3 regions of the Streptomyces sp. 351MFTsu5.1 genome follow, and region 3 is predicted to be linked to each of the others. Evidence: riboswitches for the same ligand, from Rfam matches in the RefSeq annotation. Region 3 holds a riboswitch; each other region holds the start of a gene.
What was found. Region 3 has a riboswitch for thiamine pyrophosphate ahead of H295_RS0128580 (thiamine ABC transporter substrate-binding protein). Riboswitches for the same ligand answer to the same signal wherever they lie in the genome.

Region 1 (5,919 bases), on a different contig from region 3:
TCACGGAGACGAAGTCCGGGGCGACCGCCTCGACCCTCCTGAGCGCGCTCCACAGGTTTCGCTCACCCTTGGGAGTCTTGGGCGCCGAGAACTCGAAGGAGTACGTCGTCTTGCCCGTGGCGAGCATGTCGCGCACGGTGCGTGCGCGGTCAGTCCTGGTGGATGCGGTTCCGAGGGCCATACCGGAAGGTTAGTCAGGGGGCGGCCGCCTCCCAACCGGATCCGGGAAATTTGCCCGGATTGTCGACTTGTTGTCCACCCCTCGGACACCTGGGGCGGTTACAGCGCGTGCCGGACCCGCTTCGCGAACTCCGCGGCGGCCTCGCCGGGGTCCTCCGCCTCGGTGATCGCCCGGACCACCACGACCCGGCGGGCCCCGGCCTCCAGGACCTCGTCGAGGTTGCCGAGGTCGATGCCGCCGATGGCGAACCAGGGACGGTCGGTGCCCAGGGCCGCGGCGTACCGGACCAGGTCCAGACCGGGGGCGTGCCGGCCGGGCTTGGTGGGGGTCGGCCAGCAGGGGCCGGTGCAGAAGTAGTCCACGCCCTCCTGCACCGCGGCCACGGCGGCCTCCGCCTCCGCGTGCGTGGAGCGGCCTATCAGGACGTCGTCGCCGAGGATCGCCCGGGCGGCGGGGACGGGGAGGTCGCCCTGGCCCAGATGGAGGACGCCGGCGGCGGCCGCGTGGGCCACGTCGGCCCGGTCGTTGACCGCGAGCATCCTGCCGTGCCGGGCGCAGGCCTCGGCGAGGACCGTCAGGTGCTCCAGTTCCTCGGCCGCCTCCATGCCCTTGTCCCGCAGCTGCACGATGTCGACGCCACCGGCCAGGACGGCGTCCAGGAACTCGGGAAGGTCGCCCTGGCGCTTGCGGGCGTCCGTGCACAGGTAGACACGGGCGTCGGCGAGCCGGGTGCGAACGGTGTCGGGCATGCAGGAGTCTCCCCCGGGTTCGGTGGTGTACGGGCCGTGCTCGACCGCGGCCTCTGTGCGGGCCCGGCCCGTACGCCGGTGCTGTCAGGTCAGACGGCGAGCGCCTGGGCCCGTCGCTTCACCTCCGTGCCGCGATTCTCGCTCAGGGCCTGCGCGGGGGTGCCGGGCAGGCTGTCGTCGGGGGTGAAGAGCCACTCCAGCATCTCTTCGTCGGTGAAGCCGTCGTCCCTCAGGAGCGTCAGGGTCCCGGCCAGCCCCTTGACGACCTTCTGCTCGGCCGTGTCGATGAAGGCGGCGGGGACGTGCAGCGCGCGGTTCTCACCACGGCGTACGGCGATGAGCTGGCCCTCCTTGACCAGCTGCCGCACCCGCGTCACCTCGACGTCGAGCAGCTCCGCGATGTCGGGGAGGGTGAGCCAGGCGGGGACGAGTGCATCGGTCTTTGCGTCAATCTCGGTCACGGGATCAAGCGTGCCATCCCGCACTGACAGTCGGAAGCCGGGGCGCCTCCGGCGGGGGAACGGGGGCGGGTTTCCTGGCGTCGACGACACCATCCGGACGCCGTGCCGACACGGGGACGCCGGGGGCCGGGCCGGTACGCGATCCCGAGCGCCTGGCCCACGCGGAGACCCCGGGAGCGGGCCGGCAGCGGAGACCGGGAGCGGGCCCGGCGCAGGCGGGAAGGTTCGACACCCGCCACCACGCGGCCCCCCGAGTTCAGGGCCACCCTCAGGGCCACCCGCGGATCAAGCCCGGCGGGCCGCCCCAGGCCGTCCGCCTCCGCGCCCTACCCCTTCGCCGCCGCCTTCAGCGGCCTCGCCGGGTCCGTCAGCAGGTCCGGGTCCATCTCGGTGCCCGCGTCGATCAGGCGGCGGCCCTGCGCCAGGTCGCGGGGGCGGCCGACCGCCAGGAGGGCGACCAGGCGGTTGTCCCTGAGCCAGCACACGGACCAGGCGGGGCCGGACGGCTCACCGCGCCACAGGGTCGTGTCGGCGGACATGTGGTGGCCGGCGTACTGGACGAAGCGGCCGAACTGCTCGGACCAGAAGTACGGGACCGGGTCGTAGACCGCGGAGGTCTCGCCCAGGACGGCCGCGGCGACCGTGCGGGGTCCCTGGAGGGCGTTGTCCCAGTGGTGGACCATCAGCCGTTCGCCGTAGCGCCCCGAGGGGAAGGAGGCGCAGTCGCCGACCGCGTAGACGTCCGGCGCGGAGGTGTGCAGCCGTTCGTCGGCGACGACCTCGCCGTGCGCGCCGAGTTCGATGCCCGAACCGGCGAGCCAGGCCGTGGCGGGCCGGGCCCCGATACCGACCACGACGGCCCCCGCGGGCACCCGGGTGCCGTCGTCCAGGACGACCTCGCCGGGCTCGACGGACACCACGCGCGCGTGGGTGCGCAGTTCGGCCCCCGCGTCGGCGTACCAGGACGTCATCGGGGCGGCCACCTCCGCGGGCAGCGCGCCGGCGAGCGGCCGGTCGGCGGCTTCCACGACCGTCACCGCGCAGCCCGCCTCGCGCGCGGCGGTGGCGAACTCGGCGCCGATCCAGCCCGCGCCGACGACCACGATGTCGTGCTGCCGGGCGAGCACGGGGCGCAGCCGTTCGGCGTCGTCCAGGGTGCGCAGCAGATGTACGCCGGGCACGCCCTCGGTGCCGGGCAGCCGGATCGGCTCGGCGCCGGTGGCGAGGACCAGGACGTCGTACGGCACGGGCCCGGCCTCGGTGTCCAGCTCGTGCGCGTCCGGGCGCACGCCCAGCGCCTCGCGGCCGAGCAGCAGTTCGATGCCGAGGGCCTCGAAGTCCACGTCGAAGGCGGAGCCCTCGGCCTTGCCCAGCAGGACGGCCTTGGAGAGCGGCGGCCGGTCGTACGGCTGATGGGGTTCCGCGCCGATCACCGTGACGGTGCCCTGGAAGCCCCGTTCGCGCAGGGCGACCGCGGTCTGCACCCCGGCCATGCCCGCCCCGACCACGACCACCCGCTGCTGCGCCTGTGTCTGCTCGGTCATTTGATCACCCTAGCCACCTGACATTCAGTCAGTCAGGAGTCGTGCCGAGTGACCTGCTCCACAATGCTGGTCCCGCTGCCGGGCTGCGACTCCCACTGCCAAGTCTCCTCCAGCCGCACCCGGCCGTCGGGCAGGTCGACGACCGTGGAGAGGCAGTGGCCGGAGGACGTCGACCCGTCATGCCTGAGCTGGACGTAGCGGAAGTCGAGGCGGTCCCCCGCGCGCGTGCCGACCAGATGCCCGCGTACCACGTCACCGCCCGCGTACTCGGCCCAGATCCGCCCGTCCTCCTCGTGGTAGGTGAACCGGGTGCCGGTGCCCACCTGACCTGGGGCCTGGTCGGCGACCGGGGCGAGGACGAGGTTGTCGAGCGAGCGTGCCACGGAGAGAGGCTCCCTTACTGAGACGTGCGGGGTCGGGCTAGGGTGGCCAACGTAGAGCACTCGCGGGAGCCCGGACGCACCGGGCTGAGAGGGAGGCTGGCCGGCCTCCGACCGTACGAACCTGATCCGGGTCATGCCGGCGAAGGGAGGGGCTGGACGCCCATGTCCTCACGTACGTCAGACGTCCTCGTCGTCGGGGGCGGCATCATCGGCCTGGTCACGGCCTGGCGGGCCGCGCAACGCGGTCTCCGCACGGCCGTGGCGGACCCGGAACCGGGCGGCGGGGCCGCCCAGGTGGCCGCCGGGATGCTGGCCGCGGTCACCGAACTGCACTACGGCGAGCAGACCCTGCTCGGCCTGAACCTCGCCTCGGCCCACCGCTACCCCGACTTCGCGGCCGAGCTCACCGAGCTGACCGGCCACGACCTCGGCTACCGCAGGTGCGGCACGCTGGCCGTGGCGCTGGACGCCGACGACCGCGCCCATCTGCGCGAACTGCACGCGCTCCAGCGGCAGTCGGGCCTGGAGTCGGAGTGGCTGTCGGGGCGCGAGTGCCGCCGCCTGGAGCCGATGCTCGCGCCGGGGGTGCGGGGCGGGCTGCGGGTGGACGGTGACCACCAGATCGATCCGCGCCGCCTCACGCGCGCGTTGCTGGCCGCGTGCGAGCGGGCGGGCGTGGTCTTCCACCGCGCGTGGGCGGAGCGCCTGCGGGTCGTCCGGGACCGGGCCGCCGGGATCACCACGACGGACGGCGACGAACTGGACGCGGGCCAGGTCGTGCTCGCCGCCGGGAGCCTGAGCGGCCGCCTGGAAGGAGTCCCCGAGGCCCTCCTGCCCCCTGTGCGGCCCGTGAAGGGCCAGGTGCTGCGCCTGACCGTGCCGCCCCGGTACGCGCCCTTCCTGAGCCGTACCGTGCGGGCCGTCGTGCGCGGCAGCCAGGTCTACCTCGTGCCGCGCGAGAACGGCGAGCTGGTGATCGGCGCGACCAGCGAGGAGCTGGGCTGGGACACCACGGTGACCGCGGGCGGGGTGTACGAACTGCTGCGGGACGCGCACGAACTGGTCCCCGGCATCACCGAGCTGCCCCTGACGGAGACCCGCGCGGGACTGCGCCCGGGCTCCCCCGACAACGCTCCCCTGCTCGGCCCGACGGACCTGCCCGGCCTGCTGCTCGCCACCGGGCACTACCGCAACGGCGTGCTGCTGACCCCGGTCACCGGGGACGCGATGGCCCATGTCCTTGCGACCGGTGAACTCCCGGAGGTGGCCCGTCCGTTCACGCCGGGCCGGTTCCGTCAGCGGGTGGAGCAGCCGGCATGAACATCTCCGTCAACGGGGAGCCGCGCCGGTTCGCTCCCGGTACGGCTCTGGACGCCGTCGTACGGGCCCTGACCTCGGCGCCCTCCGGGGTCGCCGCCGCGCTCAACGAGACCGTCGTACCGCGCACGCAGTGGCCCTCGACGACCCTCGCCGAGGGGGACCGCGTGGAAGTCCTCACCGCCGTCCAAGGAGGCTGACCCATGGCCGACGATCCCTTTGTCATCGGCGGTACGTCGTTCTCGTCCCGGCTGATCATGGGCACGGGCGGGGCGCCCAGCCTGGACGTCCTGGAGCGGGCGCTGGTCGCCTCCGGGACCGAGCTCACGACGGTCGCGATGCGGCGGGTGAACCCGTCGGTGCACGGCTCGGTGCTGTCCGTCCTGGAGCGGCTCGGCATCCGGGTGCTGCCCAACACGGCGGGCTGCTTCACGGCCGGCGAGGCGGTTCTCACGGCCCGTCTCGCGCGCGAGGCGCTCGGCACCGACCTGATCAAGCTGGAGGTCATCGCCGACGAGCGGACCCTGCTCCCGGACGGCGTGGAGCTGCTGGACGCGGCCGAGACCCTGGTCGACGACGGCTTCACGGTGCTGCCGTACACGAACGACGACCCGGTGCTGGCCCGCCGTCTCGAGGACGTGGGCTGCGCGGCGATCATGCCGCTCGGCTCCCCGATCGGCTCCGGGCTCGGCATCCGCAACCCGCACAACTTCCGGCTGATCGTCGAGCACGCGCGGGTGCCGGTGATCCTGGACGCGGGGGCGGGTACGGCGTCCGACGCGGCCCTGGCGATGGAGCTGGGGTGCGCGGGGGTGATGCTCGCCTCGGCGGTGACGCGGGCGCAGGAGCCGGAACTGATGGCCCGGGCGATGCGGCACGGCGTGGAGGCGGGCCGGCTGGCGTACCGGGCGGGGCGGATCCCCCGCCGGCACTTCGCGGAGGCGTCGTCGCCGGCGGAGGGCCTGGCCGCACTGGATCCGGAGCGGCCGGCCTTCTGAACCGGATGCGGTCCGTCCGGACTCTGAACACACGTTCGACCGCGGACTCGGGCAGGTGCGACCTCCGTCACAGCTCGGCTCCAGTACCGCCCCTGTTCCGGCCGAACCCGATCGGCTGTCAGCCGTGGCTCGTAGACTCGCCTGCGTGGATACGACCCTTCAGGACCCGCTGGTCGGGCAGGTGCTCGACGGCCGCTACCGCGTGGACGCGCGGATCGCGGTCGGCGGGATGGCCACGGTCTACCGGGCCCTGGACACCCGTCTGGACCGCGTGCTCGCGCTCAAG
Region 2 (5,919 bases), on a different contig from region 3:
GCTTCGGCGTCGGCAAGTCCGGCGGTGCCGCTACGACCGTCCGCCCCCGTGCAGCGACGCGCCGCGCCGCCCGTCGAGCACGCCGAGCAGCCCCACTCCGCGACCCTCATCGGCTCGGTCCAACGAGCGATGCGCCTGCTCGAATCCGTCGCGGAACACGAACACGGAGCCCCCGCCAAACAGCTCGCCCGCGAGACCGGGCTGGCGCTCCCCACGGCGTACCACCTGCTGCGCACCCTCGTGCACGAGGGCTATCTGCGCCGCGACAAGGGCCTGTTCTTCCTCGGCGAGGCGGCCGAGCGGCTCAGCAGCAGCGGGGCCCAGCAGAAACGTCGCAGCACCGTGGTCGAGGCGCTCGCGCACTGGCGGGATCTGATCGGGGTGCCGGTCTACTACGCCCAGTACCGGGACGGCGAGATCGAGGTTCTCTGTGTCTCCGACACCCCGGGCAATCCGGCTGTGGAGGAGTGGGCCGACTTCCGCGAGACAGGGCACGCGCACGCCATCGGCCAGTGCCTGCTGGCCCAGCTCGACGAGGCGGCCCGGCGCGACCACCTGGACCGCTATCCGGTGCGGTCCATCACCCCGTACACGGTGCGCGACCACCACAGCCTGCTTCGACGGCTCGAACGGACCGGCCGGATGCAGCCGGTGATCGAGCGTCAGGAGTACGCGCTGGGGACGGTGTGCGCGGCGATTCCGATCACGTTGGGTAACGCTGCGGCAACGATGGCTCTCTCCCTGCCCGTTCATCAGGCCGACCGGTTGTGGGCCGCCACCCAGCAATTGCAAGAGGAAGTCGGGCGTCGGATGGGTTCGCTCGCGCTCTCTATCAGTATCTGAAAACTCACTCCTTGTGATCTGTTGTGTACGTTCAGCAAGATTCCATCAGTGTCAGAGGGATCATTCCCGGCCATACGAAGGCAGATGACGGGGTAGTCGATGCGCGAGTCCGTACAGGCAGAGGTCATGATGAGCTTTCTGGTGTCGGAGGAGCTCTCCTTCCGCATCCCGGTGGAGCTGCGCTACGAGACCGAGGATCCCTACGCTGTCCGGCTGACCTTCCATCTGCCGGGCGATGCCCCGGTCACCTGGGCTTTCGGGCGCGAGCTGCTGATCGACGGAGTGGGGCGACCCTGCGGGGAGGGCGACGTACGGGTCTCGCCCGCCGGCCCCGACACCCTGGGGGATCTGCTGATCAGGCTTCAGGTCGGTGGCGACCAGGCGTTGTTCCGTTCGTCGACGGCGCCGGTCATCGCCTTCCTCGACCGCACCGACAAGCTGGTGCCGTTGGGGCAGGAGGCCGCGATGGCCGACTTCGACGCGCATCTGGACGAGGCGCTGGACCGGATCCTGGCGGAGGAGCAGAGCGCGGGCTGACGCTGGACGGTCGTGAGCTGGGCGGAACGCTTCACCTTCGAGTGGGAGGGCGAAGGAACGCTTCTGCCGATGAGGGCGGGGCGGCGGCCGATGACTCCTTGAGCGGTGACCCCTTGTCGGAGCCCGCCGTGATCCTTTCGGTACGGCGGGAAGCCGCACGCCTGCCTGAGTGCGGGCCTGCCGGGTTGTCGCGGCCGCTCAGTGCCTCCGGCGGCGACCCTTCCCGCCACGGGCCGGAGTCGGACGGGCGTCGGCCGTCCCCGCGCTCACACTTGTCGCTGGTGCTGGTGCCGGTGCAGGGGGTGCCGTCGCGGACCCTCCTACCCCTGCTCCCGCTGCCTCCGCCCCCGGCCGGTCGGCCGAGACCACCAGGGCCGCGAGAGCCGTGGTGACCGGAACCGAGGCGACCAGCCCGATCGAGCCGACCAGGGTGCGCACGATCTCCTCCGCCACCAACTCGCTGTTGGCGACCGTGCCCACGCTTGACTGGGCGATCGAGAAGAGCAGCAGCAGCGGCAGTGCGGCACCCGCGTAGGCGAGCACGAGGGTGTTGACGACGGAGGCGATGTGATCGCGGCCGATACGGATACCGGCGCGGTACAGGCCTCGCCAGCCCATGGTCGGGTTGGCCTCGTGCAGTTCCCACACCGCCGACGTCTGGGTGACCGTCACGTCGTCGAGGACACCGAGCGAGCCGATGATGACACCGGCGAGAAGCAGACCGCTCATGTCGATCGACGGATACAGCCCGTGGATCAGACCGGTGTTGTCGTCCGTGTTGCCCGTCAGCGCAGCCCAGCCGATGAACTGCGAGCCGAGGACGCCGATCAGCAGCAGGGAGATCAGCGTGCCCAGTACCGCCACGGACGTCCGGGCCGACAGGCCGTGGCACATGTAGAGGGCGATCAGCATGATGGCGCTGGCCCCGACCACCGCCACGACCAGCGGGTTCGAGCCCTGGAGGATCGCGGGCAGCACGAAGAAGTTCAGCAGCAGGAAGCTGATGGCCAGGGCGACCAGCGCCATGACACCGCGCAACCGCCCCACGATCACGACGACCAGCGCGAAGATGCCGGCGAGCAGCCCCATCGGGAACCTGCGGTTGACGTCGGCGACCGAGTACTGAAGGTCCCTGGGCGCCGAGGGCTCGTACGCGACCACGACCTTCTCGCCCTCGTCCAGCTGCCGTGACTGGTCCGGCTGGACGATCTCCGTGAAGGTGCGGCCCTTGTCGTCGCCGGTGTCGACCCGGATCGTCGCCTTCTTGCAGCTGCCCTTCGCCTGCTGCTCGGCGGAGGAGCCCTCAGCGGTCGAGGTGTCCCCGGTCGGGGTCTGCCCTCCGGCGTTCACCGACTTGCAGCTGACACTCACGACCTTGGTGACCGTGGCCTGCTGGGTCTGCCGGTCGAAACCGACCCCGGTGCGTTCGTGCGCCGGGGCGCCACCGGGCCACAGCACCGCGAGTCCGACGACGACGGCCCCGGCGAAGGGGATCAGGATCGCCGCGATGACCTTCCGCAGATGCTTGGAGACGGGAGTCGCCGGACCGTGGCTGTGACTGTGGCCGTGCGAGTGACCACCACCGCCGCCGCCACCGCCGTTGCCTCCGTCTCCGCTGCCTCCATCGCCCCTGTCCCCGTGGCCGTGGCCGTGGTCGTGTCCAGGGGCGCCGGGATGGTGTCCGTGACCGTCATGGGGGGCGTGGGTGCTGCCGTGGCCGTTGCCCCCGAAGCCCTCGCTGTGACCGAGGCCGTCACCGAAGCCTTCGCCGTGACCGTGCCCGTCCTGGAACCCCTCGCCACGGTCGTGGCCGCCACCGAAACCTTCGCCGCGGCCGTTGGAGCCATACCCGGGGCGCTGCCCCTGCCCGTGACCGGCTCCCGACCCGTAGCCCTGCGGATAGCCCGGAGCACGCCCAGGACCCGCCTGCCCGGGACTCTGCCTTTGGTCAGGCCCGCCAAGCCCTTGGTCCCGCCCGCGAGGCCCCTGGCCAGGCCCGCCAAGCCCCTGGCCGGATCCCTGCCCACGCCCCTGTGGCCGCCCGTGCCCGAAAGCGTCCCAGCCTCCAGAATCCGGCGCGCCCGTACGACCGTTGCCGACCGCGGGGCCGCCTCCCGGACCGTCTCCGGGGCCGCCGCTTCCCGGTCCGTCTCCGGGGCCGTTTCCGGAGCCCGGTCGGCGCTGCGGCTCGGGAGGCGGGTACGGGGGCTGATGTGTCGTGGTCACCGCCCGATCATCGCAAGAACGAAAGGGGCCCCCTGTTCACCGCGCCCGAATTGACGCTAGCGTGGTGGCACCTTTGTACACGCGGGAGCTCGGAGCACCGGGCTGAGAGGGCGCTGACCTCCGTCCCAGCGATGTTTCACGTGGAACGTCCTCACGCGAGAGTGACGTTCCCCACGAAACGTCGGCAGACGGAAGCCGCTGCGTCGACCGCCGAACCTGTTACCGGGTAATGCCGGCGTAGGGAGTAGGTCTCATGACCATCAAGGACGCACGCACGCCTGCCTCCAACCAGGACGAACAGTCCATCGAGGGTGAAAGCCCAGCACAACCCCCCACGGAGGCCGGGAAGTCCATCGGCTGGCACAAGGCGTATGTCGAGGGCTCGCGCCCCGACCTGCGTGTGCCGGTCCGCCAGGTGCACCTCACCAACGGGCAGTCGGTCACGCTGTACGACACCTCGGGCCCGTACACCGATCCGCTCACCGAGACCGATGTCCGCCGGGGGCTCGACCCGCTCAGGGAGAACTGGATCGTCGCCCGCGGGGACACCGAGGAGTACGCGGGCCGTCCCGTTTGCCCCGAGGACGACGGGATCAAGCACACCTCCCCGCGCGGCGGCAACCTGCGCAACCTCGACGCGGTGTTCCCTGGCCGACCCCGCCTTCCTCGGCGTAGTCGTGACGGCAGTGCAGTCACCCAGCTCGCGTACGCCCGCCGGGGGGAGATCACTCCGGAGATGGAGTACGTGGCCATCCGGGAGAACGTGGAGCCCGAGGTGGTCCGTGAGGAGATCGCGGCGGGGCGTGCGGTGCTGCCCGCGAACGTCAACCACCCGGAGATCGAGCCGATGATCATCGGCAAGCGGTTCCTGGTGAAGGTCAACGCCAACATCGGCAACTCCGCGGTGACGTCCTCCATCGAGGAGGAGGTCGAGAAGATGACCTGGGCGACCCGTTGGGGCGCCGACACGGTCATGGACCTCTCCACCGGCCGCAATATCCACACCACCCGTGAGTGGGTGCTGCGCAACTCCCCCGTCCCGATCGGCACGGTGCCGCTCTACCAGGCGCTGGAGAAGGTCGACGGCCGGGCCGAGGAGCTGACCTGGGAGATCTACAAGGACACGGTCATCGAGCAGGCCGAGCAGGGCGTGGACTACATGACGGTCCACGCGGGCGTGCGGCTGCCGTACGTACCGCTGACGGCGAACCGCAAGACCGGGATCGTCTCGCGCGGCGGTTCGATCATGGCCGCCTGGTGCCTCGCGCACCACAAGGAGTCGTTCCTCTACGAGAACTTCGAGGAACTGTGCGAGATCCTCGCCGCCTATGACGTCACCTACTCGCTGGGCGACGGTCTGCGGCCCGGCTCGATCGCGGACGCCAACGACGAGGCGCAGTTCGCGGAGTTGAGGACGCTCGGGGAACTCAACACGATCGCCAAGCGATTCAACGTACAGACCATGATCGAGGGCCCGGGACATGTCCCGATGCACAAGATCAAGGAGAACATCGACCTTCAGCAGGAGATCTGCGAGGAGGCGCCGTTCTACACGCTCGGCCCGCTGACCACCGACGTCGCGCCGGCGTACGACCACATCACCTCCGGCATCGGCGCCGCGATGATCGCCTGGTGGGGCACGGCGATGCTCTGCTACGTCACGCCCAAGGAGCACCTGGGTCTGCCCAACCGGGACGACGTCAAGACCGGTGTCATCACCTACAAGATCGCCGCCCACGCGGCGGACCTCGCCAAGGGGCATCCCGGGGCGCAGGACTGGGACGACGCCCTGTCCGACGCCCGCTTCGAGTTCCGGTGGGAGGACCAGTTCAACCTCGCTCTGGACCCGGACACGGCCCGTGAGTTCCACGACGAGACCCTCCCGGCGGAGCCGGCCAAGACGGCCCACTTCTGCTCCATGTGCGGACCGAAGTTCTGCTCGATGAAGATCAGCCAGAGCATCAACGAACGGTTCGGCGGGGCGGCGGCCGAAGGAGCCTCACCCGAGGAGGTCGCCGAGGGAATGCTGCAGAAATCGAAGGAGTTCGCGGCGAGCGGGAACCGGGTGTACTTGCCGCTGGCGGATTAGTCCCGCTCCGGCAGGACGGCCCGCACCCGCGACTGTGCGGCGTCGCGGGCCGCCCTGCTCGTCCGGTTCAGTCGGGTCGTCCGGTCAGTCGCGCTCCGCGAGGAAGAGTCGTGCGAGCCGGGGCAGACGGCGATGCATCTCCTCCGGATCGTCGAAGTCGAAGTCCTCTCCCATGTCCGTGGGTTCGTTGTCCTGCCCGTCGGCCGGCCGGTACGTCGCCCAGG
Region 3 (5,919 bases):
AGCTGTACTGGGTGCTGCCGTAGGGGCTATAGGCACTGGAGGTGCAGGCATCGGGGCTGCACTTCTGGCCCGCTCACAAGCGCGCTCTCAGCTTCAGGCCGAACACGCGCGAATTCTCAGAGAGCCAAGGAAAGTCGCCTACCTCGCACTCGCGGAGGAAGTGATCAAGGATTACAACAAACTAGTCACGGCCACTAGTAGCCTCCAGGTCGTTGCTGGAAACAGATATCCCACGGCCTTCGAAGACAGGATGAGGGCTGCTCGGGAAGCCTACGATTCCACGCGTTTGGACGACCACTCTCACGGCCATCGCTATGCACAGGTTGCTGTCGAAGGACCGCCAAAGGTAACGCAGGCAGCTGCGGACTGCCGGGTAGCGTTCTTGGAATTCAAAGCTAAAGTCCATGAGTGCCTCGTCCAGTTCCGACGCGACGGCGGTGGTACCCCGGAGGCAATAGCTTCGCTGAATGAGTTGAGCCAGAAATTTCACACGGAGTACTTGGCTTTTGTTCACGCTGCTGCTTCAGCGATCGCTGTCGATGGGTTGAACACCTTTCCGGAATAGCGTGTCCATTCGCACCCCCGGAGCAATTGTTCCACTCGTAGAGCAAGCGCCCTGAGCCGTCCCTGGGCCGTCCGAAGCCGACCGACGCCAACAGTCGGCCCCCGCAGGTGACCACCCCCACCCCGCTCCGGCCTGGGCCCCCGGCGATGATCTGCCACACTGGAAGGGTTATGCCTGCACCCGGAGAACTCACTTTCGTCGCCCCCCGCGGAGCCAAGAAGCCGCCGCGGCATCTCGCTGACCTCACTCCTGTCGAGCGCAAGGAGGTGGTGGCCGGGATCGGGGAGAAGCCTTTTCGGGCCAAGCAGCTCTCGCAGCACTACTTCGCGCGGTACGCGCACGACCCCGCGGAGTGGACCGACATCCCCGCCGGCTCGCGCGAGAAGCTCCGGGAGGCGCTGCTTCCCGAGCTGATGACCGTCGTACGGCATCTGTCGACCGACCAGGGGACCACGCGCAAGACGCTGTGGCGGCTGTTCGACGGGACGCTCGTGGAGTCCGTGCTGATGCGGTACCCGGACCGGGTGACCATGTGCATCAGCTCGCAGGCCGGCTGCGGGATGAACTGCCCGTTCTGCGCCACCGGGCAGGCCGGTCTTGACCGGAACCTGTCCACCGCCGAGATCGTGCACCAGATCGTCGACGGCATGCGGGCGCTCCGGGACGGGGAAGTGCCGGGCGGGCCCGCGCGGCTCTCCAACATCGTCTTCATGGGCATGGGCGAGCCGCTCGCCAACTACAAGCGCGTGACGCAGTCCATCCGCGCGCTCACCGACCCCGCCCCCGACGGGCTCGGGCTCTCGCAGCGCGGTATCACCGTGTCCACCGTGGGGCTCGTGCCCGCCATTCACCGGTTCGCCGACGAAGGGTTCAAGTGCCGGCTCGCGATCTCCCTGCACGCTCCTGACGACGAGCTGCGCGACACCCTCGTCCCCGTGAACACGCGGTGGAAGGTGCGCGAGGTCCTCGACGCCGGGTTCGAGTACGTCGAGAAGAGCGGGCGGCGGCTCTCCATCGAGTACGCGCTGATCCGGGACATCAACGACCAGGCCTGGCGCGGTGACCGGCTCGGCCGGCTGCTCCGGGGCAAGCCCGTGCACGTGAACCTGATTCCGCTGAACCCGACCCCGGGCTCCAAGTGGACCGCCTCGCGGCCCGAGGACGAGAAGGCCTTCGTCGAGGCGATCGCCGCGCACGGCGTGCCGGTGACCGTCCGGGACACCCGCGGCCAGGAGATCGACGGGGCCTGTGGCCAGCTCGCGGCCACCGAGCGGTAGTCTGGCGACTGTACGTACACCTTCATATCCGACAGGGGAGCGCAACAGCGCTGAGAGTGCGGCAACCGGGCCGCAGACCCTCTGAACCTCGCCCAGGTCATTCTGGGTAGGAAGTTCGGTCATCACCGTGAACAACAAGAAGCTTTTCGCTGCCGTCGTGGGCCTCGGTCTCGTCACGCTGTCCGCGTGCGGGTCCTCGTCCTCCTCCGACTCCTCCTCCGGCTCCGGCAGCACCGGCTCCAAGACCGTCACCCTCGTCAGCCACGACTCCTGGGCCGTCTCCAAGGGCGTCCTCGCCGACTTCGAGAAGAAGTCCGGCTACAAGGTGAAGGTCCTGGAGGACGGCGACGCCGGGCAGGCCGTCAACAAGGCCATCCTCACCAAGGACAACCCGCAGGGAGACGTCTTCTTCGGCGTCGACAACACCCTGCTCTCCCGGGCGCTCGACAACGGCCTCTTCCAGCCGTACGAGGCGAAGGGCGCCGGCACCATCAAGGCGGGGTACCGCGTCGACGGGGACAAGGTCACGCCCATCGACACCGGCGACATCTGCGTCAACTACGACAAGGCGTGGTTCAGCGAGCACAAGCTCCAGCCGCCGACGTCGTACGACGACCTGGTCAAGCCCGCCTACAAGAACCTCCTCGTCACCGAGAACGCCTCCACCTCCTCCCCGGGCCTCGGCTTCCTCCTCGGGTCCGCCGCGAAGTACGGGGACGAGGGCTGGCAGGGCTACTGGAAGAAGCTCAAGGCCAACGGCGTCAAGGTCGTCGACGGCTGGGAGCAGGCCTACAACGAGGAGTTCTCCGGGTCGGCCGGCGGCAAGAAGGCCAAGGCCGACCGGCCGCTCGTCGTCTCCTACGCCTCCTCGCCGCCCGCCGAGGTGATCTACGCCGACCCGAAGCCGGCCACCGCGCCCACCGGAGTCGCCGACGGCACCTGCTTCCGGCAGATCGAGTACGCGGGGCTGCTCAGCAACGCCAAGAACACCAAGGGTGGCAAGGCGTTCCTGGACTTCCTGCTCACCAAGGAGTTCCAGCAGGACATGCCGCTCAACATGTTCGTCTACCCGGTCGTGCAGGGCGCCCAGGTGCCGGCCGAGTTCACGAAGTACGGTCCGCAGGCCAAGGATCCCGAGACCATGGACCCGGCCAGGATCGCCGAACACCGTGACGACTGGGTCAAGTCGTGGACCTCGCTCGTCCTCAGGTGAGCCGGAGGGGCGCGGCGGCACGGCTCGGCCTGATGGCCGTGCCCGTCGCGTTCTTCGCCGTCTTCTTCGCCTTGCCCGTCGCCGCGATCGTCAGGCGTGGCCTCGACACGGACGGGAGCTGGCAGTTCGGCCGGATCACCGACGTTCTCGGTCAGCCGGACATCCGGCACGTCCTGTGGTTCACCACCTGGCAGGCGCTCGTCTCCACCGCGCTCACGCTGCTGGTCGCGCTCCCCGGCGCGTACGTCTTCGCGCGCTTCGACTTCCCCGGCAAGCAGATCCTGCGGGCCGTGGTCACCGTGCCCTTCGTGCTGCCGACCGTCGTGGTCGGTACGGCCTTCCTGGCCCTGGTCGGCCGGGGCGGGTTGCTGGACGAGTGGTGGGGCGTACGGCTGGACACCACCGTGTGGGCGATCCTGCTCGCGCACGTCTTCTTCAACTACGCGGTCGTCGTACGGACCGTCGGCGGACTGTGGGCGCAGCTGGACCCCCGGCAGGAGGAGGCCGCGCGGATGCTGGGCGCGTCCCCGCTCACCGCCTGGCGCAAGGTCACCCTCCCCGCGCTCGGGCCCGCCGTGGCCGCCGCCGCGCTGATGGTCTTCCTGTTCACCTTCACCTCCTTCGGTGTGGTCCAGATCCTCGGCGGCCCCACGTTCTCCACCCTCGAGGTGGAGATCTACCGCCAGACCTCCGAGATCTTCGACCTCTCCACGGCCGCCGTGCTGACGATCATCCAGTTCGTGGCCGTGGGCGCGGTCCTCGCCCTGCACGCGTGGACCGTACGGCGCAGGGAGAGCGCGCTCCGGCTCGTGGACGCGTCCGTCACCGCCCGGCGGCCGCGCGGCGCGGGGGAGTGGGCGCTGCTGGCCGGGGTCCTCGCGGTCGTCGCCGTCCTCCTGGTGCTGCCGCTCGCCGTGCTGGTGCAACGCTCCCTCGGCGCCCCCGACTTCGGCTACTACCGGGCGCTCACCCACAGCGACGGCGGGGTCTTCCTCGTCGCGCCGATCGAGGCGATCGGGAACTCGCTGGAGTACGCCCTCGCCGCGACCGTCATCGCGGTGGTGGTCGGAGGGCTCGCGGCGGCCGCGCTGACGCGACGGGACGCGGGGCGATGGGTACGGGGCTTCGACGCGCTGCTGATGCTGCCGCTCGGGGTGTCCGCGGTGACCGTCGGCTTCGGGTTCCTGATCTCCCTCGACGAGCCGCCGCTGGACCTCCGACAGTCCTGGATCCTGGTGCCGCTCGCGCAGGCGCTGGTCGGGGTGCCGTTCGTCGTACGGACCATGCTGCCCGTGCTGCGGGCGGTGGACCACCGGCTGCGGGAGGCCGCGGCCGTGCTCGGGGCCGCGCCCTGGCGGGTGTGGCGGGAGGTCGACCTGCCCATGGTGCGGCGGGCGCTGCTGATCGCGGCGGGGTTCGCGTTCGCCGTGTCGCTGGGCGAGTTCGGGGCGACCGTCTTCATCGCACGGCCCGACAACCCGACCCTGCCGGTCGCCGTGGCCCGGCTGCTGGGCCGTGCCGGTGACCTCAACTACGGCCAGGCGATGGCCCTCTCGACCATCCTGATGATCGTGTGCGCGGTGGCGCTGCTGGTCCTCGAACGGCTGCGGACCGACCGGACCGGGGAGTTCTGATGCTGCTGAGCCTAGCGGAGGCGACGGTACGGTTCGGCGGGCGGGCCGTGCTCGACGGGGTCGGGCTCGATGTCGCCGAGCACGAGGTCGTGTGCGTGCTGGGACCGAGCGGCAGCGGCAAGTCGACGCTGCTGCGGGCGGTGGCCGGCCTGCAACCGCTCGACGGAGGGCGGGTGTCGCTCGACGGGCGGGACCAGTCCGGGGTGCCCGCGCACCGGCGCGGGGTGGGCCTGATGTTCCAGGACCACCAGCTGTTCCCGCAGCGGGACGTGGGCGCCAACGTGGCCTTCGGACTCCGGATGCGTGACGTCCCCAAGGCGCAGCAGGCTGAGCGGGTGCGGGAGTTGCTCGACCTCGTCGGGCTGCCGGGCGCCGCCCGCCGGGCCGTCGCCTCGCTCTCCGGCGGTGAGCAGCAGCGGGTCGCGCTGGCCCGGGCGCTGGCTCCCCGGCCCCGGCTGCTGATGCTCGACGAGCCGCTCGGGCAGCTGGACCGTTCGCTGCGGGAGCGGCTCGTCGTCGAACTGCGGGAGCTGTTCGGGCGGTTGGGCACCACGGTGCTCGCGGTCACCCACGACCAGAGCGAGGCCTTCGCGCTCGCCGACCGGGTCGTGGTGATGCGGGACGGACGGATCGCCCAGTCCGGTACGCCGCTGGAGGTGTGGCAGCGGCCGGTGGACGAGTTCGTGGCCCGTTTCCTCGGCTTCGAGAACGTGGTGGAGGGGACCGTCACCGGCGAGGCCGCGGACACGGTGTGGGGCAAGGTCCCGGTGCCGCCAGGGGCCGCGCAGGGAGTCCGGAGCGTGCTGGTGCGCCCCGCGGGCGTGCGACTGGTGCCGGCCGACGAGGGGCTGCCCTGCACGGTCGCCGCACGCACCTTCAAGGGCACCCATGTCGCCGTGCACCTGCAACCCGCGGACGACGGACCCCGCCTGGAAGCCGCGTGCGCCCTGCGCGAGGCGCCGGAGGTCGGGGACGCGGTGGGGGTGGGGTTCGATGCCGCCGAAATTGTGGTGCTCGGCTGACGAGGGCGACCTACAGTGCCCGGCATGACGCTGCTCACGCACGACCGCTACTGCGACGAGATCGCCCACCAGGTGGGTCTGTTGAGGGCCGTGGTGACCTCCGGGGCCGATCTGTCGGTGACCGTGCCGACCTGTCCGGACTGGTCGTTGGAGCAACTGGTGCGGCACACCGGGGGCGCCCTGCGCTGGGTGGAGCTGATGGTGCGGA

Region 1: another riboswitch for thiamine pyrophosphate. It lies ahead of thiO (glycine oxidase ThiO); the one in region 3 lies ahead of H295_RS0128580 (thiamine ABC transporter substrate-binding protein).
Region 2: another riboswitch for thiamine pyrophosphate. It lies ahead of thiC (phosphomethylpyrimidine synthase ThiC); the one in region 3 lies ahead of H295_RS0128580 (thiamine ABC transporter substrate-binding protein).

What each region holds. Positions count from the first base shown of each region.
Region 1 covers NZ_KB911783.1:146,288-152,206, reverse strand. The annotation lists gene metF (methylenetetrahydrofolate reductase [NAD(P)H]) at 1-181, opposite strand, end outside; gene thiE (thiamine phosphate synthase) at 280-930, opposite strand; gene H295_RS0121580 (Rv2175c family DNA-binding protein) at 1,020-1,391, opposite strand; gene H295_RS0121575 (NAD(P)/FAD-dependent oxidoreductase) at 1,718-2,935, opposite strand; gene H295_RS0121570 (hypothetical protein) at 2,968-3,318, opposite strand; TPP riboswitch at 3,371-3,483, shown strand; gene thiO (glycine oxidase ThiO) at 3,481-4,638, shown strand; gene thiS (sulfur carrier protein ThiS) at 4,635-4,835, shown strand; gene H295_RS0121555 (thiazole synthase) at 4,839-5,633, shown strand; gene pknB (Stk1 family PASTA domain-containing Ser/Thr kinase) at 5,779-5,919, shown strand, end outside.
Region 2 covers NZ_KB911776.1:197,922-203,840, reverse strand. The annotation lists gene H295_RS0104340 (IclR family transcriptional regulator) at 49-843, shown strand; gene H295_RS0104335 (SsgA family sporulation/cell division regulator) at 943-1,380, shown strand; gene H295_RS42765 (YibE/F family protein) at 1,579-2,838, opposite strand; TPP riboswitch at 3,678-3,867, shown strand; gene thiC (phosphomethylpyrimidine synthase ThiC) at 3,860-5,695, shown strand; gene H295_RS42755 (DUF4240 domain-containing protein) at 5,780-5,919, opposite strand, start outside.
Region 3 covers NZ_KB911788.1:123,247-129,165, forward strand. The annotation lists gene H295_RS47260 (hypothetical protein) at 1-565, shown strand, start outside; gene rlmN (23S rRNA (adenine(2503)-C(2))-methyltransferase RlmN) at 736-1,842, shown strand; TPP riboswitch at 1,866-1,973, shown strand; gene H295_RS0128580 (thiamine ABC transporter substrate-binding protein) at 1,970-3,055, shown strand; gene H295_RS0128585 (ABC transporter permease) at 3,088-4,689, shown strand; gene H295_RS0128590 (ABC transporter ATP-binding protein) at 4,689-5,711, shown strand; gene H295_RS0128595 (maleylpyruvate isomerase family mycothiol-dependent enzyme) at 5,736-5,919, shown strand, end outside.